DNA from 2 places in the Peribacillus sp. N1 genome. Region 1 is predicted to be linked to the other one. Evidence: predicted binding sites of a transcription regulator. Region 1 holds the regulator's gene; the other holds the start of a gene.
The links. The regulator Rex, encoded in region 1, represses fermentation and respiration genes when NADH is low (regulators of the CRP and FNR family bind a similar motif). The targets are predictions, from matches to a motif close to TTGTGAAATATTTCACAA.
Positions count from the first base shown of each region.

Region 1 (7,954 bases):
CAACCAATTTCGCACCCATGTTTTCGAATGCATCTTCCAATTCGATTTCTTTAGCGATCGTCACACCGTCATTAGTGATAAGCGGTGAACCGAATTTTTTCTCAAGAACCACGTTACGACCTTTTGGTCCAAGCGTTACTTTAACTGCATCTGCAAGTGCGTCCACACCACGAAGCATGGAGCGGCGAGCTTCTTCACTAAATTTAATTTCTTTAGCCATTTATAAGTACCTCCCTAAAATTTTAAGAAAATTTTCGTTCAGTTAAGTATGATGTATAATTAGCCGATAACAGCTAGAATGTCGCTTTCACGTAAAATTAAGTATTCAGTGTTTTCGTATTTAACTTCAGTACCTGCATATTTTGAGAAGATAATTAGATCGCCTTGGGCAACCTCTAAAGCAACACGTTCGCCATTTTCAAGGACACGGCCAGTACCAACTGCTACTACCTTACCTTCTTGTGGCTTTTCTTTAGCAGTATCAGGAAGAACAATACCGCTTGCAGTTTTTTCTTCAGTTTGAACTAGTTCAATAATAACGCGATCACCTAATGGTTTTAACAAGTGAAACAACCTCCTCATATTCTCTTGATAATTTGTTACATGATTATTAGCACTCTTCATCATCGAGTGCTAACACATTTATAATATTAAATAAACCGAGCCTTTTTTGCAAGTATCTTATTGAAAATTTTTTATTAATTTCTGATAAATTACGGGTAAACTACTTTAGCATAATGATTTCCTTAACAAAGTTATTTAAATGTTTCGTTAGGGGTACCTTTAAGTGGTGTTCTGCCTCAATTTTTGATACCATTTTGGAGTATGCGTTTATAGCTTGTCCCCATATAAGGAACGTTCCGAGCGGAATGGGTGACTATAAAAGGAGTTTTCATTTTTGAAAAAAGAATATTGGTTCGTCATCATCACTTATATTGCCATGCAATTATCCAGTATTGTTGGGGTACCCATTTTCATGCTGATCGGGTCTTATACCGGAATGCCGGCTGATGAACTCCAAGTGAAATCTGCAGCATACTGGATAGTTTTCAGTTTTCTCGCTGCTTTATTCTTGATTCTTTTTTTAATGAGAAAAGATATGAGGGAAAAGTTGGACACGAGAAATCAAACTTCCGTTTCCATGTCCATATTATGGGCAATTGCAGGAGTGTTCATGGCTCTTTTTGCGCAAAGCATTGCCGGCAGCATTGAACAAATGCTTGGGGTGGAGTCTGAATCTGAAAATACGCAGCAACTCATTTCACTCATTTACAAAGTCCCCATGGTCATTTTCGTCACTTCAGTAATTGGACCTATATTGGAAGAATTAATTTTCCGGAAAATCATTTTCGGATCACTTCATAAACGCTTTAACTTCTTTATTTCAGCTTTAATCAGCTCAGTTATTTTCGGCTTGGCGCATGGTGAATTTGAACATCTTCTTTTATATACGGCAATGGGCTTCACTTTTGCTTTCCTTTATGCAAAAACAGGCCGCATTCTCGTATCAATGAGCGCTCATATTGCGATGAATACGCTTGTTATCATCCTTCAAGTGGTATATCGGGAGGATATAGAGAAGATGATGGATACTGCACAGGCCTTCATCGGAGGTTTATTATGAAACGTCAATCACCCTTATTCATGGGCATCATCTATGCAGGCTTAGGAGCTCTTTTTACAGCTATCGCGATTCAAACCGTCAATTCTTCTGGATGGGGACTCTTCGCCTACATACTTGTCCTCATTGCGACTCTTGACTTTGGATCGGGCTTACGCATGATCATGCTGCACTTTAAGATTAAAGCCGCACAAAAAAATAAGAAAAAATAAAAAAACGCTGCAAAGATGCAGCGTTTTTTTCATTCCTCCAAGGCGGCTTCTTCCACTACCGGATAATGTTTCAGGAAGTAGATGAGCGACTGAAGCTCCACGGCCAGGTCAATATGGTGAACCCTTATGGATGGAGGCACGGTCAGCCTTGCAGGTGTAAAATTCAATATTCCTTTTATATCAGCTTTGACTAGACGATCGGTTATCGTCTGGGCTACCTGTGCAGGCACGGTCAATATAGCTGCAGTGATATTATTTTCCTGCAATAACGTATCGATTTGATCCATATGATAGATGGGCACATCAGCTATCCGCTTGCCGACTTTTTCTTCAGAAACTTCGAAAGCCATTTCAATTTTTGTATTATTATTTTTCATGAAATTGTAATTTAAAAAAGCGGTTCCTAAATTTCCTACCCCTATTAAAGCGACTTTGGTCAATTCATCTTGATCTAGTGTTTTTCTAAAGAAGGATAATAAATAATTGACATTGTAGCCGTAGCCTTTTTTCCCAAGCGCGCCAAAGTAGGAAAAATCACGGCGTATGGTGGCAGAATCCACTTTTACAGCTTCGCTTAGCTCTGCCGAGGAAACTCTTTGCTTGCCTGAGGAATGTAAGTTCTTTAAAAATCGATAATACAATGGTAACCTTTTGGCTGTTGCCTGCGGTATCTTTGGGTCATGGTTCATTGTTCTTCCCCGCCTTCACACATGCTTTTCAACTTAATTCTCTATCTGTTTGTTTTACTTGTCTTTTATAATCGTTACTGGAAACTCCGCCTGTTTTCTCCACTAAGAATGTAGGCCCGATCACCATTCCCTTGTCAATGGCCTTACACATGTCATAAACAGTCAAGGCAGTCACGGATGCAGCTGTTAACGCTTCCATTTCCACACCTGTACTCCCTTTTGTCTTAGCTTCCGTTTCAATCCTAAGTCTGTATCCTTGTTCCTCTTTTTCCCACTCAAAGGCTATATTGACCCCTTGCAGAGCAATGGGATGGCACATCGGAATGATATTGGATGTATTTTTGCTGGCCATTATTCCTGCAACCTGTGCAACAGCCAGTACATCACCTTTTTTCATTTTCTGGTTCGTGACCAATTCATATATTTCATCATTCAATAAAATGCTCGATTGAGCTACTGCCGTCCGGGTTGTTTCAGGCTTAGCACTCACATCGACCATTTTGGCCCTGCCCTGTTCATTAAAATGCGTTAAGTCTCCCATTTAAGTAACCCCTCCTAAATCATACACTATTATTCCACTTTATGTAACAGCTTTTGTTTTACCATGGAACCAAGCTGTTGCCGATAATAACTAAAATACGTTACACTATCTATAATCAATTGAGGTGAAATCTATGATTTTATTACAAATCAATCAACTATCGAAATATTATGGAGCTGAACTTATTTTATCAAATATGAAGCTCGAAGTTCAAAATAAAGATCGAATTGCACTTGTCGGCCGTAATGGCGCCGGAAAATCGACTCTGCTAAAAATCATAGCCGGGAATATTTCCCATGATGGCGGTGAAATTATCAAACCAAAAGGCGTCACAATCGGCTATATGGCCCAGGATACGGGATTGGAATCCGAACTGACCATTTGGGATGAGATGCTGACGGTATTCAAGGACCTTATAGAGCAGGAAAAGGAACTGCGTCGCCTTGAAGCTGATATGGCCAGACCTGACATCTTTGAAAACGAAACGGTTTACCAAAAAGTGCTGAATGAATACGACACTTTGATGGTGGCATTCAAAGAGAAGGGCGGTTATCAATATGAAGCGGATATCCGTTCCGTATTGCATGGGCTTCAGTTTGCTGACTTTGACTATTCTACCCCAATTTCCACATTAAGCGGCGGGCAAAAAACAAGGCTTGCATTAGGAAAGCTGCTTTTAAGGAAACCGGATATATTGATTCTGGATGAGCCGACGAACCATTTGGATATTGAAACCCTATCTTGGCTTGAACAATATTTACAAGGGTACCAGGGAGCTGTGCTCATTGTTTCCCATGACCGCTATTTTTTAGATAAAGTAGTGAACCTGGTATATGAGATTTCCCGGAATAACATGAAAAAATACTATGGTAATTATAGTTCTTACCTAGAGGGAAAAGCGGAAGATTATGAGCGGGACATGAAACTGTTCGAGAAGCAGCAAGGGGAAATCGAAAAGCTTCGCGACTTTGTCCAACGTAATATCACAAGGGCTTCGACCACGAAAAGAGCACAAAGCAGACGCAAGCAGCTCGAAAAGATGGATGTTTTGGACAAGCCGCAAGGGGATGAAAAATCCGCGAATTTTTCTTTCCAGATTGAAAGGCAAAGCGGAAATGAAGTACTCCACCTCCAGGACTTGGCTATCGGATACGAAGGGGAAACGGTATCAAGGAATATAAATTCCCGGATGACAAAGGGAGAGAGCATAGCTCTTGTTGGCCCAAATGGAGTTGGAAAATCAACTTTATTGAAAACGATCATTTCTAAGCTGCCTGCACTTTCTGGGGAATTCCGTTTTGGAACGAACGTAGAAGTCAGCTACTACGATCAAGAACAGGCTAACCTTGTTTCCAATAAACGCGTACTCAATGAATTATGGGACGACTATCCCCTTAAACCGGAAAAGGACATCCGCACCGTACTCGGTAATTTCCTATTTAGCGGGGACGATGTTTTGAAAACCGTTTCCACACTAAGCGGGGGCGAAAAGGCTCGGCTTGCTCTTGCCAAAATGATGATGCAAAAAGGTAATTTTTTAATTCTTGATGAACCAACGAACCATTTGGACCTCGATAGTAAATTGGTGCTTGAAAACGCTTTGATCGATTATCCGGGAACTATTCTTTTCGTCTCACATGACCGTTATTTCATAAATCGGATAGCAACGAAAGTGATTGAGCTCTCCAAAGACGGCAACGAAGAATTCCTCGGTGATTATGATTACTATTTAGAGAAGAAACAGGAGCAAGCGGAAATCAAAGCACTTGAACAGCAGGATCAGGCTAAAACTTTAGATGCAGCTGTAGAAAAAACAAATTACAAAATTGATAAAGAAGCAAAAAAAGCAGAACGCCAGCGAAAACGGCGCATTGAGGAAATCGAGGCAGCCATGGAGCGTCTTGAAACCGAAATAAGCGAATATAATGACCTCCTTTGCGATCCAAATGTTTTTCAGGACCACGAAAAAGTGATGGAAGTCCAAACAAAGCTTGATAATGCACAGGAAAAATTGGACCAGCTGCTCGAAGAATGGGCTGAACTGGAAGAATGACAAATGACCGGGTCAATCGACTCGGTCTTTTTCACTTCAAATTAAAAAGTTATCCACAAACTTGTTAACAATTCACTTACCGTTTATTAGCCAATAATTTGGGTTATACACATTATCCACAGAAACATATCCACTTATCCACAAAAACACCACTTTATACACATGCAGTAGGATGATCAAAAAAACTTTATCCACAGAATATTCTATTATTTTATTAACACGATAAAAAGACAGGATGCCGAAGTGTGGGATCCTGTCTTCTCGTCAATTAAAATGCTTCTATATCCAATCCAGGATTTCCGTTCAAATCCAAACCAGATCGTTTTCCTTTTTCAAACATGACACTGCCAGCAGCACCGATCATGGCGGCATTGTCTGTACAAAGATAGAGGGGCGGAATGGATATATCCATAGGTAAATCCTTAAAAGCTTCCGTTAATGCTTCCCTAAGGCCTTTATTTGCCGCAACTCCTCCAGCAAGCAATACCTGCTTCACATTATATTCCTTTGCAGCTTTTACAGCTTTCATTACAAGCACTTCTATCACACTTGCTTGGAAACTTGCCGCTAAATCTTTAGGTTCGATTTTTTCCCCGCGCTGTTCTGCATTATGCAAAGTGTTGATCACCGCCGATTTCAACCCGCTGAAGGAAAAATCATAGCTGCCATCCAACCATGCCCTAGGCAGTTTTAAAGTTGGTGAGCCTTCTTGCGCAAGCCTATCGATATGAGGACCGCCAGGATAAGGGAGCCCCAATGTTCGAGCCACTTTATCATACGCCTCTCCTGCTGCATCATCCCGCGTCTCCCCTATCACCTTGAAAGAACCTGGCTCTTCTAAAAGCACCAATTCTGTATGACCTCCCGAAACGACTAAAGAAAGCGCAGGATATTCGATCTCCTGAATAAGCCGATTTGCATAGATATGACCAGCGATATGATGCGTACCGACAATTGGTATTCCATGTGCGAAAGCTACAGCCTTCGCCGCATTCACGCCTATTAATAGTGCCCCAACAAGGCCGGGGCCTTCTGTAACGGCAATGGCATCCAAGTCTTCATATGTAACACCGGCTTGCAGCAGTGCTTCTTCAAGAACAATCGTAATTTGTTCTACATGATGACGGGAAGCTATTTCAGGGACGACACCGCCAAAACGTTTATGGCTTTCAATTTGTGAAGCCACGACATTACTCAGTATCTCCGTACCATTTTTTATGACAGCTGCCGCAGTTTCATCGCAGCTCGTTTCAATACCTAATATAAATTGATCTTGTTTCATGAAAAATTCACCCACATAACATAAGCATCTTCTTGATTGTCTGTATAATAATTTTTTCGGATTCCGCCCTTTTGGAAACCTAGTTTTTCATAGAGCGAAATGGCTACTGCATTACTGACACGGACCTCTAGCGTCATCCTCACCACACCCGTCGAAATGGAGATTTCAATCATCTTCCTGAGCAAAGCTTCTCCTAGCTTTTGCCCTCGGTATTCTGGCAATATCGCTATATTGGTAATGTGCGATTCATCAATGACGATCCAGGCACCGCAATAACCGGCGATTTTACCTTCATCCTCTATCACCATGTATACAGCATATTGATTATGATTCAATTCATTAAAAAAAGCTTCCCGGCTCCAAGGCAAAGTAAAGGACTGCTTTTCCACGTTTAGCACTTGGTCGATATCTTCCGTATTCATCTTTCGGAACGTCAATGTTTTACTCATAATAATCGGTCGCTTTCCTTGTTTATTTCCCCTGCTGTTCAAGCCACTTTGCTTCTGCTTCAGCCATGCGGATATAATTCGGTACAAACTGGTGAACATCCACTTCAGTCTTATCAAGACCAATGAAGGCCAGTTCGCTTGGCCTTGAATTATATGACTGTACCGGAGCAAATACCGCCAATTCCCCTAATGCATCCGTAATTGCATCCCGATGGATGTCCACATCTTGACCAACAAATAAAACAGGACGATTTAATTCCTTCAATTGACTCGCCCACTCAGAGGATAGAATATTACAATCTTCTATGACTGTCTTTAAAGAGTCCTTTTCCATTTCATATAATCCAGTATAAATCTGCCCTCTTCTTGCATCGAACAAGGGAGAGATCACCCCGTTAAAATATCGTCCATTAGCTGCTAAAACCTCTAAGCTGGAAACACCTGATAAGGGAATCTGAAGCGTCCAGGCCAAGCTTTTCGCTATCGTCACTCCAATCCTGACCCCTGTATATGAGCCTGGACCTTGAGCGACCACAATCTTAGTCAATTCCTTCGGTTTAGTATCACAATCCCTCAGCAGTGTTTCAATTGCCGGCATTACCCGCACCGAATGATTTTTCTTTAGGTTCGTCGTATACTCACCAATTACTTGATTCTCGTTTACCAGTGCAATCCCTAATGTAAAATTCGATGTATCTATAGCTAAAACCTTCATCAAATAATCTCCTTACATAACTTTACATATCGTTCGCCTTTGGCTTCCAAAACAATACGCCGGCTGGTATCGCCCAGACGATAGATATAAATGGTCAAGATTTCCTCTGGAAGGTGATCCTTTATTAAATGGGCCCATTCAACGACAGTCACACCATCACCATCAAAATATTCATCAAAGCCTAGATCTTCTTCCGATTCACTTACCCGATATACATCCATATGATACAAAGGCAAGCGACCCATGTATTCCTTTATTATCGTAAAGGTAGGGCTATTCACCATTCTGGTAACACATAGTCCTTTAGCCAGCCCTTTTGTGAATGCCGTCTTCCCTGCACCCAAGTCACCTTCTAATGCCAGAACATCTCCACTGGAGAGCTTTTGTGCCAA
Region 1 is NZ_BAAHZO010000009.1:333-8,286, reverse strand. Features, by position in the region: gene groL (chaperonin GroEL) at 1-220, opposite strand, end outside; gene groES (co-chaperone GroES) at 280-564, opposite strand; gene ACYP5M_RS24130 (CPBP family intramembrane glutamic endopeptidase) at 899-1,624, shown strand; gene ACYP5M_RS24125 (YdiK family protein) at 1,621-1,833, shown strand; gene ACYP5M_RS24120 (redox-sensing transcriptional repressor Rex) at 1,863-2,522, opposite strand; gene moaC (cyclic pyranopterin monophosphate synthase MoaC) at 2,551-3,063, opposite strand; gene abc-f (ribosomal protection-like ABC-F family protein) at 3,197-5,116, shown strand; gene tsaD (tRNA (adenosine(37)-N6)-threonylcarbamoyltransferase complex transferase subunit TsaD) at 5,385-6,398, opposite strand; gene rimI (ribosomal protein S18-alanine N-acetyltransferase) at 6,395-6,847, opposite strand; gene tsaB (tRNA (adenosine(37)-N6)-threonylcarbamoyltransferase complex dimerization subunit type 1 TsaB) at 6,870-7,562, opposite strand; gene tsaE (tRNA (adenosine(37)-N6)-threonylcarbamoyltransferase complex ATPase subunit type 1 TsaE) at 7,562-7,954, opposite strand, start outside.

Region 2 (7,954 bases), on a different contig from region 1:
GATTATATAATAAAAGTCTTTTAAAAAAGACGGTCTTTTAAAGGACCGTCTCAACTGTAGACAATTTAACCGTTGATTTCCATTCCAGGCACTCGCTATCCGCAGGCGGTCCGGGAGCCTCCGTTCCAATCAACTTTGTTTTAAAATTTAGATAGAACCCCTTTTGTCCACTAACAAGCTAATAATTGATTTTCCTGCAGTTTTTGTTGAGGGTTTTAAATTCAATCGTTTATTTCCTCTCCTGGCACTCACTTTGCGCCTGCGAGGTCTCCCCTGGACACGCTTTCCCCGCAAAGGTCTCGCACACACCATTCCAATCAACCTTGTTTTTAATTTAATACAGAACCCTTTTGTTTACAAACTGAGACCGAATTACTGTTATTAAACTAAATTTCTTATTAATGGCATGGAACGTTCTTGGAGGTTATCGGAAAACAGGCTATAAGAAATGACTTTCTTCTTGTACTGTTTAACTACATCCACTCGGTCATTGTAAATAAACACAAATAACTTAACATCAATTTTGCCTTTTTTAGTATCAATGACTAATGGAGTCCCACTGTCCTCTGGATGTAAAAACAATTGCTCGTTACCCGGGAATATATGATTTTTCTTCAAAAATCTGGCGTTATTAAAGTAATTAATAACTTGCACTTTTTCTTCACCTTCCAAACGTTTTCCGTCAAAGGATACGATCGCATTCCCGCCACTAATTTCTGAGTGTATTTTAAATTTGCTGATAATCCAATTAACAGCATCGGTTGGAAGACAGGAAACCAATATTTTTAACAAGCTTAATATAATTGTCAAAATCAAAACCGGCAATGTCAATTCATCATCTCCGCTACATTTATAATTAATTCTTTATAACTTATTATATCAATAGGGCTGGCAATTTCTCTTAGAAGATGTGTCCGTTCTATTAACGTTTTACTTTGGTAAAACATTGTACTTAAACACAATTTACCCTTTATAAATATAATTTTCCGAAATGGTTATACTAAACATAATCGTTTCATCCACATCCTTCTTAACAAATTTCCATGAATGAGATGGATAGATCGGTATAAGAAATTATATTTATTAAAGTACAAAAAAACTGGGCGTCATCAAGACGCCCAGCTTTTCCGGAATCGATTATTGATATCCCCAAATCATTGTTAGCATTGTACCGAAAATTGTAACCAATGCAACGAACAATCCGTAATAAACGTTTGTGTAAATCGATGCTTTATCTTCAGACTCACCTGCGTGCATGAACATAACTAATTGCAGTGCAGCTTGCATGAAAGCTGTAACAAGTAGGATGATCACACCCATTTTTAGTGAGAGATCAAACATAATAACTGATAGTGCGACCAAAGTCAGGACTAGAGAAAACGCAAATCCCATAACTTGGCCCCGTGGGAATAATTCTTTCATATTACATCATTCCTTTCAGGTAGACGAAACTGAAGATGAAGATCCAGACAACGTCCAAGAAATGCCAGTAAAGTGAAAAGATGAAAGCCTTGTTTGTTGTTTCTGGAGTCATACCGCGCTTTTTGATTTGCATGACGATGAAGGTTCCCCAGAATAAACCAAGTGTAACGTGAGCTCCATGCGTACCTAGTAATGTAAACAAACTAGATAAGAAAGCACTTGTTTGAATGGTTGCTCCTTCATGTACATACTCCACGAATTCATAAATTTCGACTCCCAAGAAGCCTAAACCAAGAATAAGGGTGATAATGAAGAAACCAATCGTTGCTTTCTGTCTGCCAAGTCTCATTGCATTGATTCCAAGACCTATGGTAAAACTACTGGTTAAAAGAAAGATTGTTTGGAACATCAGGGTTGGGACTTTAAAAAGATGTTCCCCTGTTGGACCATTTCCAGTTCCATTGACCAATACAAAATAAGTGGCGAACAGTGTAGCGAAAAGAGCTATTTCTGCTCCTAGGAAAATCCAGAATCCAAAAATCTTTAAGCGATTTTCTTCCGTGCTATATTCTAGTGGCAGCGAGTTATCTATTTTCATTACTTAGCACCTCGCAATTTATTTTCAGTTTCTTCGATCTCTTCAACAGAGATATAACGTCCGTGATCTTTTTCGAATGAACGGTGAATCATACAAGCAAAGATACCGATCGTTGCAATGATAGCAATGATCCACATGCTGAATACCATCGCAAAGCCCCAAACGAAGAAGATACAGCTCATGATAAACGGCACACCACTGTTATTTGGCATATGGATCTTTTCTACTTTACCGCCAAATAACTTAAAGCCTTTTTTCTTTGAATCCCAGAATGCTTCTGTAGAATCAACTGTTGGCACAATTGCAAAGTTATATTCAGGGATTGGTGTATGTGTAGCCCACTCTAGAGAACGTGCATCCCATGGATCGTTTGAAATATTTCTTGACGCATAACGAGTGCTCCAATAGATATTGTACACAATAAGTGCAAAACCTATTGCCAAGCCAATCGCTCCAACGAAAGAGAGCATATTCAATGGACCATACCCTGTTGATTCAGAGTACGTATACATACGACGTGCCTGCCCATCTAAACCAGTGATGAACATCGGGAAGAATGTAACATTAAAGCCGATTGTAATGAACCAGAACGACCATTTCCCAATTTTTTCGCTCAACATGAAACCGAACATTTTTGGCCACCAGTACGTGAAACCAGCAAGTACGGCAAATACAGTACCAGGGATTAAAACGTAGTGGAAGTGAGCTACTAAGAACATTGTATTATGGTATTGGTAGTCAGCACTTGCCATTGCAAGCATGACCCCTGTTACCCCACCGAGCGTGAAAATCGGAATGAAAGCTAAAGAGTAAAGCATCGGAACGGTAAAAACGATTTTACCTTTCCAAAGTGTGAACAACCAGTTGAAAATCTTAACACCGGTCGGGACGGCAATTGCCATCGTGGTAATCGAGAAGATACCATTAACCATTGCACCGTGACCCATTGTATAGAAATGGTGAGCCCATACAATGAAAGATAGAGTAGAAATAGCTACCATGGAGATAACCATCGAATTATACCCGTACAGGTTACGACGTGCAAATGTCGAAATGATTTCACTGTATATACCGAAAGCCGGAAGAATTACTATATAAACTTCAGGATGTCCCCAAACCCAGAACAAGTTCGCCCAAAGCATATCGCTACCGCCATTGGCCATCGTAAAGAATTGAGTTCCGAATAGACGATCCATTGTCATCAACGCAAGTGCCACTGTCAATACAGGGAAAGCGAAAACGATAATGAAGTTTGTGATCAATATAGACCATGTGAACATTGGCATTTTCATTAAGTTCATGCCAGGTGCTCTCATTTTCAAGATTGTTACGATAAAGTTGATACCAGTCAGTAATGTACCGATACCAGCTATTTGAATTGCAATCGCGTAATAGTTCGAACCTACTGATTCACTGAAATCGTTACTTGCCAGCGGGAAGTAAGATGTCCAACCTGCATCAGGAGAACCACCGACTACGAAAGAGATGTTAAATAGCATTGCCCCCATGAAGAATAACCAGAAGCTTACTGCGTTCAGACGTGGGAATGCTACGTCACGCGCTCCAATTTGCAATGGTGTGACAATGTTCATTAACCCAATGATAAATGGCATAGCCATGAACAGGATCATGACGACCCCGTGTGTTGTAAATACCTCATTATAATGCTGTCCATCCAAAAGACCGTTATCTGGAATAGCCGTTTGAGCACGCATCATAAGAGCATCCACGCCACCACGGAAGAGCATAAGCAGTGCTGCCAAGATGTACATGATACCAATACGTTTATGGTCAACCGTTGTTAACCACTCACGCCATAAGTAACCCCATTTTTTAAAATAGGTAATTCCGGCAACAACCGCAATCATGGTTAAACCAATGGCAACCATGGATGCATAAATCGCAGGACTTGGATGAGGTACGGCAAATCGATCAAAGTAATCCATACTTTTGTGACTCCTTTCAGGAAAATATTCCTTATCTTGTAAACCTAGTTGTTTTATCGAACGAAATTAATTCTTAGTGATCATGATTCATGTTGCTGTGTTCTGAATGTTCATCGTGTGAATCCTTGGAATCATTTTCTTCCGTATCAGAAGATCCGTGGTCATGACCAGCATTTTCCCCTTCAGGAGCTGGAGAAAACTCTAAGTGAGTTCCAGTGTAAGTGGATTGTCCCACATGACCAGGTTTTAATAATTCATTGAATTTTTTCTCAGTAATCGGTTTAGCAGTAGCTTTAATTTCATCTACCCACTTATCGTATTCCTCTGCAGATAGTACATTAACGTTGAACGTTTGCTGAGCAAAACCTGAACCACTGAAGTTTGAATTTCGACCCATATACTCTCCTGGTACATCAGCTGCTAAGTGCAACGTATTAACCATGTCCGACATCGCGTATTTTTGTCCTCCAAGTTGCGGAATCCAGAAACTTGAGATTGGACCGAATGAGTAAAGTTTAAATTCAATTGGTCGGTTAGTAGGTAAAAACAGATAGTTGACTGTTTCGATATCTTCTTCCGGATAACTAAAATGCCACTTCCAGTTGGAAGATGAAGCGTAAATAATTAAAGGTTCTTGATCACCGTATCCTTTAGGTGTTGCCTCAACTTCATTTGTTGTTTTAACAGTAACAACGGATAGGAAAGCGACGATTAGAATTGGGATCGCAACCCAAATTATTTCAAGAACCTTACTTCCTTCAATATGAGGCGGTTCATAATCATCACGTTGTTTGGAAGCACGATATTTCATTATCATGAAGATATACAGTACCATAACGACAAGGACGACAAAGGCCATTGTCCATATCGAAATCATAATAACATCTGCTTGTGTTGCAGCTACTGGCCCTTTAGGGTCCAAGACCATTAATGGGTTATCGCAACCGGTTAGCACAGTGGCAATAGTAAAAAGTATAGTTAATAGAGCCCATTTTATTTTCATAGTACTACCCCTTTCTTACATAATAAAATTCCAATTGGTAATTATTCGGACAAAGTGTTACCATGTTCACAAACCCCGACATACCAATATTAATCCCAAGTCTAAAAAAAGACAATACAAAGTGACATCTGTCACATAAAGTTCATTAAAGAGCAGTAAGAAGATGGTAAATGAACTGAAATGTTCGAAAATCTTCAGCAAATGAAATATAATAAATGTTTCACATCTTGCCTTTGAAAATTCACTTAACAGTGCAGGATTACAAATAGTACCAATCCTCTTTCCATTTAATATTACTCTAATATAATGAAATAAAAATTTCACATTATAGTCACCGTGTATATTGCCTCAAAACTCTTAAAGATTATGAATTATATTACCTATCCTGTCAATTAGGTATTTATCGTTAGATACCATGATTTAAAACGGATTTTTTTCACTCGGCCATGGAGGTTGTTAAATGGTAGACACATGGGACACGATGTTGTCTCCATGCTTCAATACCCTTATGAACCAACACAGGTCAATATTATATATGTATAAGGAAACAACGAGTTGAAATGAAATTGGGATCTTTTTGCAATCCTTATGCCCTGTCAGTATTTTTAAACAGCCGTGTAGCAAAAGCGTAGTAAGTAATTCAGGTTTGCTATCAAATCTGCCTTTAGCAAAACCACTGCTCAATAACCCCATATTGATACCTGTATCCCTTTCCCTTTTGAATTTTCAATTAAAAGTACATAGAAAAAAAACCACAAAAAAAGGACTTCTTAAAAGTGTCCTTTTCTCGTAGATATTGTTTAAAATGTAATTGAGACTTCCTGGCGTGCAGGCAGTTGGTTTGGATGTACAAGCACATCGTGTGTTTGGCAATGACGAGTGGCAGTATATTGAATTAAAATGTAACAAATCGATAATTCGATTCTGATAATACACAAAATGAAAGCGCATTCATTAATTGTGATCAAGTTGACTCAATTCAGCAAGTTAGGCAAAAGAACAACTAGTTTTGTTTAGAAAAACAGTATATTGCGCTATATTCCTCGCTTTAGTTACTGAATTCTGTACTTCTGTTTGTTGGAGCTTTAGCCTTTGTTTTCATTTTTATGATTTTAGTCGTTTCCGGTTCAATTCTTTCGCCTTTACGTGTATTCATTACCATTTCCTCTGTCAGGACAAAAAATATACCAACTAGAAAAATGGCAGCTGCGCTTAATGTGATGGCGATTCCAACAGCGGTGAATATATAATCCTTATTGTAATCGCTTACAAAGAAACTTAAAGCAAAAATAATAATTCCGATTACACAACCTGTGCCCGATACCCATTTCACTGCATCTAACATCTTCTGATTAGCTTCCATAATTTCATCCCCTTTCTTTCTATTTTATAACATTTCACAAATTTGTCAAATCTTTTCTATTTTTTAACATATTCACGATGAAAACCTTGACAAATAGAAGGCGCCACCATTCACTTTTAGGTATTCAAGACTATATGAACAAACTTCAAAACAGTGCAAATACACTATCTATTTTTCCGATATTAGCCCACTGTATACTATAAAAAAACTCCAATAAAAGACCCCTGTTGAATAATCAGGGGCCTTACCTCATTCTATGGTTTTTGCAAGGTGATCGTTACCGTTTTCTCTTCAGTGCCTCGATATACTTTAATCTTTACTTTATCTCCGATTTTCTTATCTGTATATAAGTACTTCCTTAATGCAGCGGCAGTATTTATTTTCGTTCCATCAATCTCAACGATGATATCCTGTTGCTTAAGCCCTCCATTCGCCGCAGCCGATCCCGCCTCTATACTCGTCACCATTACGCCGGACTTTACGGCTTCTGGAACATTTTGAATGTAATATTGCGGCAGTTCTTCCATACTGGCCAAGCTGACTCCTAAATATGGGCGCGTGATTTTTCCATTTTCAATCAGCTCCGTAACAATCGGAATCACATCATTACTTGGTATGGCAAACCCTAAGCCTTCCACACCGTTTTCGGAAATCTTCAAACTGTTTATGCCGATCACTTCCCCAGCGGTGTTGATCAATGCACCCCCGCTATTGCCGGGGTTGATCGCTGCATCTGTTTGAAGCACATCAAGTTCCCACTCCCCTTCCGAGGTATCGACTGAAATGGAGCGTCCGGTCGCACTGACGATCCCTTGTGTAACCGATCGTGAAAAATCAAGTCCAAGTGGGTTGCCAATTGCCAATACTTCTTCTCCTGGACGCATGCTATCGGAATTACCGAATTTAATTCCCTCAGGTGCTTTCGAGGCATCAATTGTCAACACCGCTAAATCAGTCAAAGCATCAGCCCCGACAACCGTCGCCGTTGCCTTTTGTCCATCATACAATGAAATTTCGACTTCCTTAGCTCCTTCAATAACATGATTGTTCGTGATGATATAGGCTTTCCCATCAGCTTTTTTATAGATGACCCCTGAGCCGGTGCCGCTTTCAACCGTTTCGCTCTCCGTGCTTTGCTGCTGGTACGGGTACTGGTTTTGCATCTCCTGTAAATTCACGACCCCGACTATCGATTTGGATGCTGATTCGACCATCTCTGCCCTATCATTTGAATCCGTACTTGTCGATAACTTTTCCGCCGTGACACTTTTATCCTTTTCAACACTTTCCGTTTGCTGTACACCTGCCGTTTTGGTTGACTCATTCACTGGACTATTCCCTTGACCTATAAAGTCCCCGCCAAATAGAAATACAGACGATGTAACCATAGCAGCAACCGTTCCGGAAACAAGGCTAGTTAGCCAAAGAGACTTACCCTTTTTCCGTTCTGCCTTTACTCTGACTTGCTCATCACCATTATAATTTTCCATCTTTATCCCTCCTATGATTGTCCTTTATCCTTTACTTGACTCAATCATAAACAGGAAATATTAAAAAATTCTTAAGAAATAACGAATAGGGCGACATTTTTACAAAAATTATAAAATTTTATCGAATCCTGT
Region 2 is NZ_BAAHZO010000004.1:123,285-131,238, reverse strand. Features, by position in the region: gene ACYP5M_RS16510 (YfmQ family protein) at 382-831, opposite strand; gene qoxD (cytochrome aa3 quinol oxidase subunit IV) at 1,138-1,422, opposite strand; gene qoxC (cytochrome aa3 quinol oxidase subunit III) at 1,424-2,020, opposite strand; gene qoxB (cytochrome aa3 quinol oxidase subunit I) at 2,020-3,966, opposite strand; gene qoxA (cytochrome aa3 quinol oxidase subunit II) at 4,040-4,969, opposite strand; gene ACYP5M_RS16485 (hypothetical protein) at 6,018-6,332, opposite strand; gene ACYP5M_RS16480 (S1C family serine protease) at 6,587-7,822, opposite strand.
Region 2: the regulator Rex is predicted to act here: its motif matches at 5,178-5,195, upstream of qoxA (cytochrome aa3 quinol oxidase subunit II).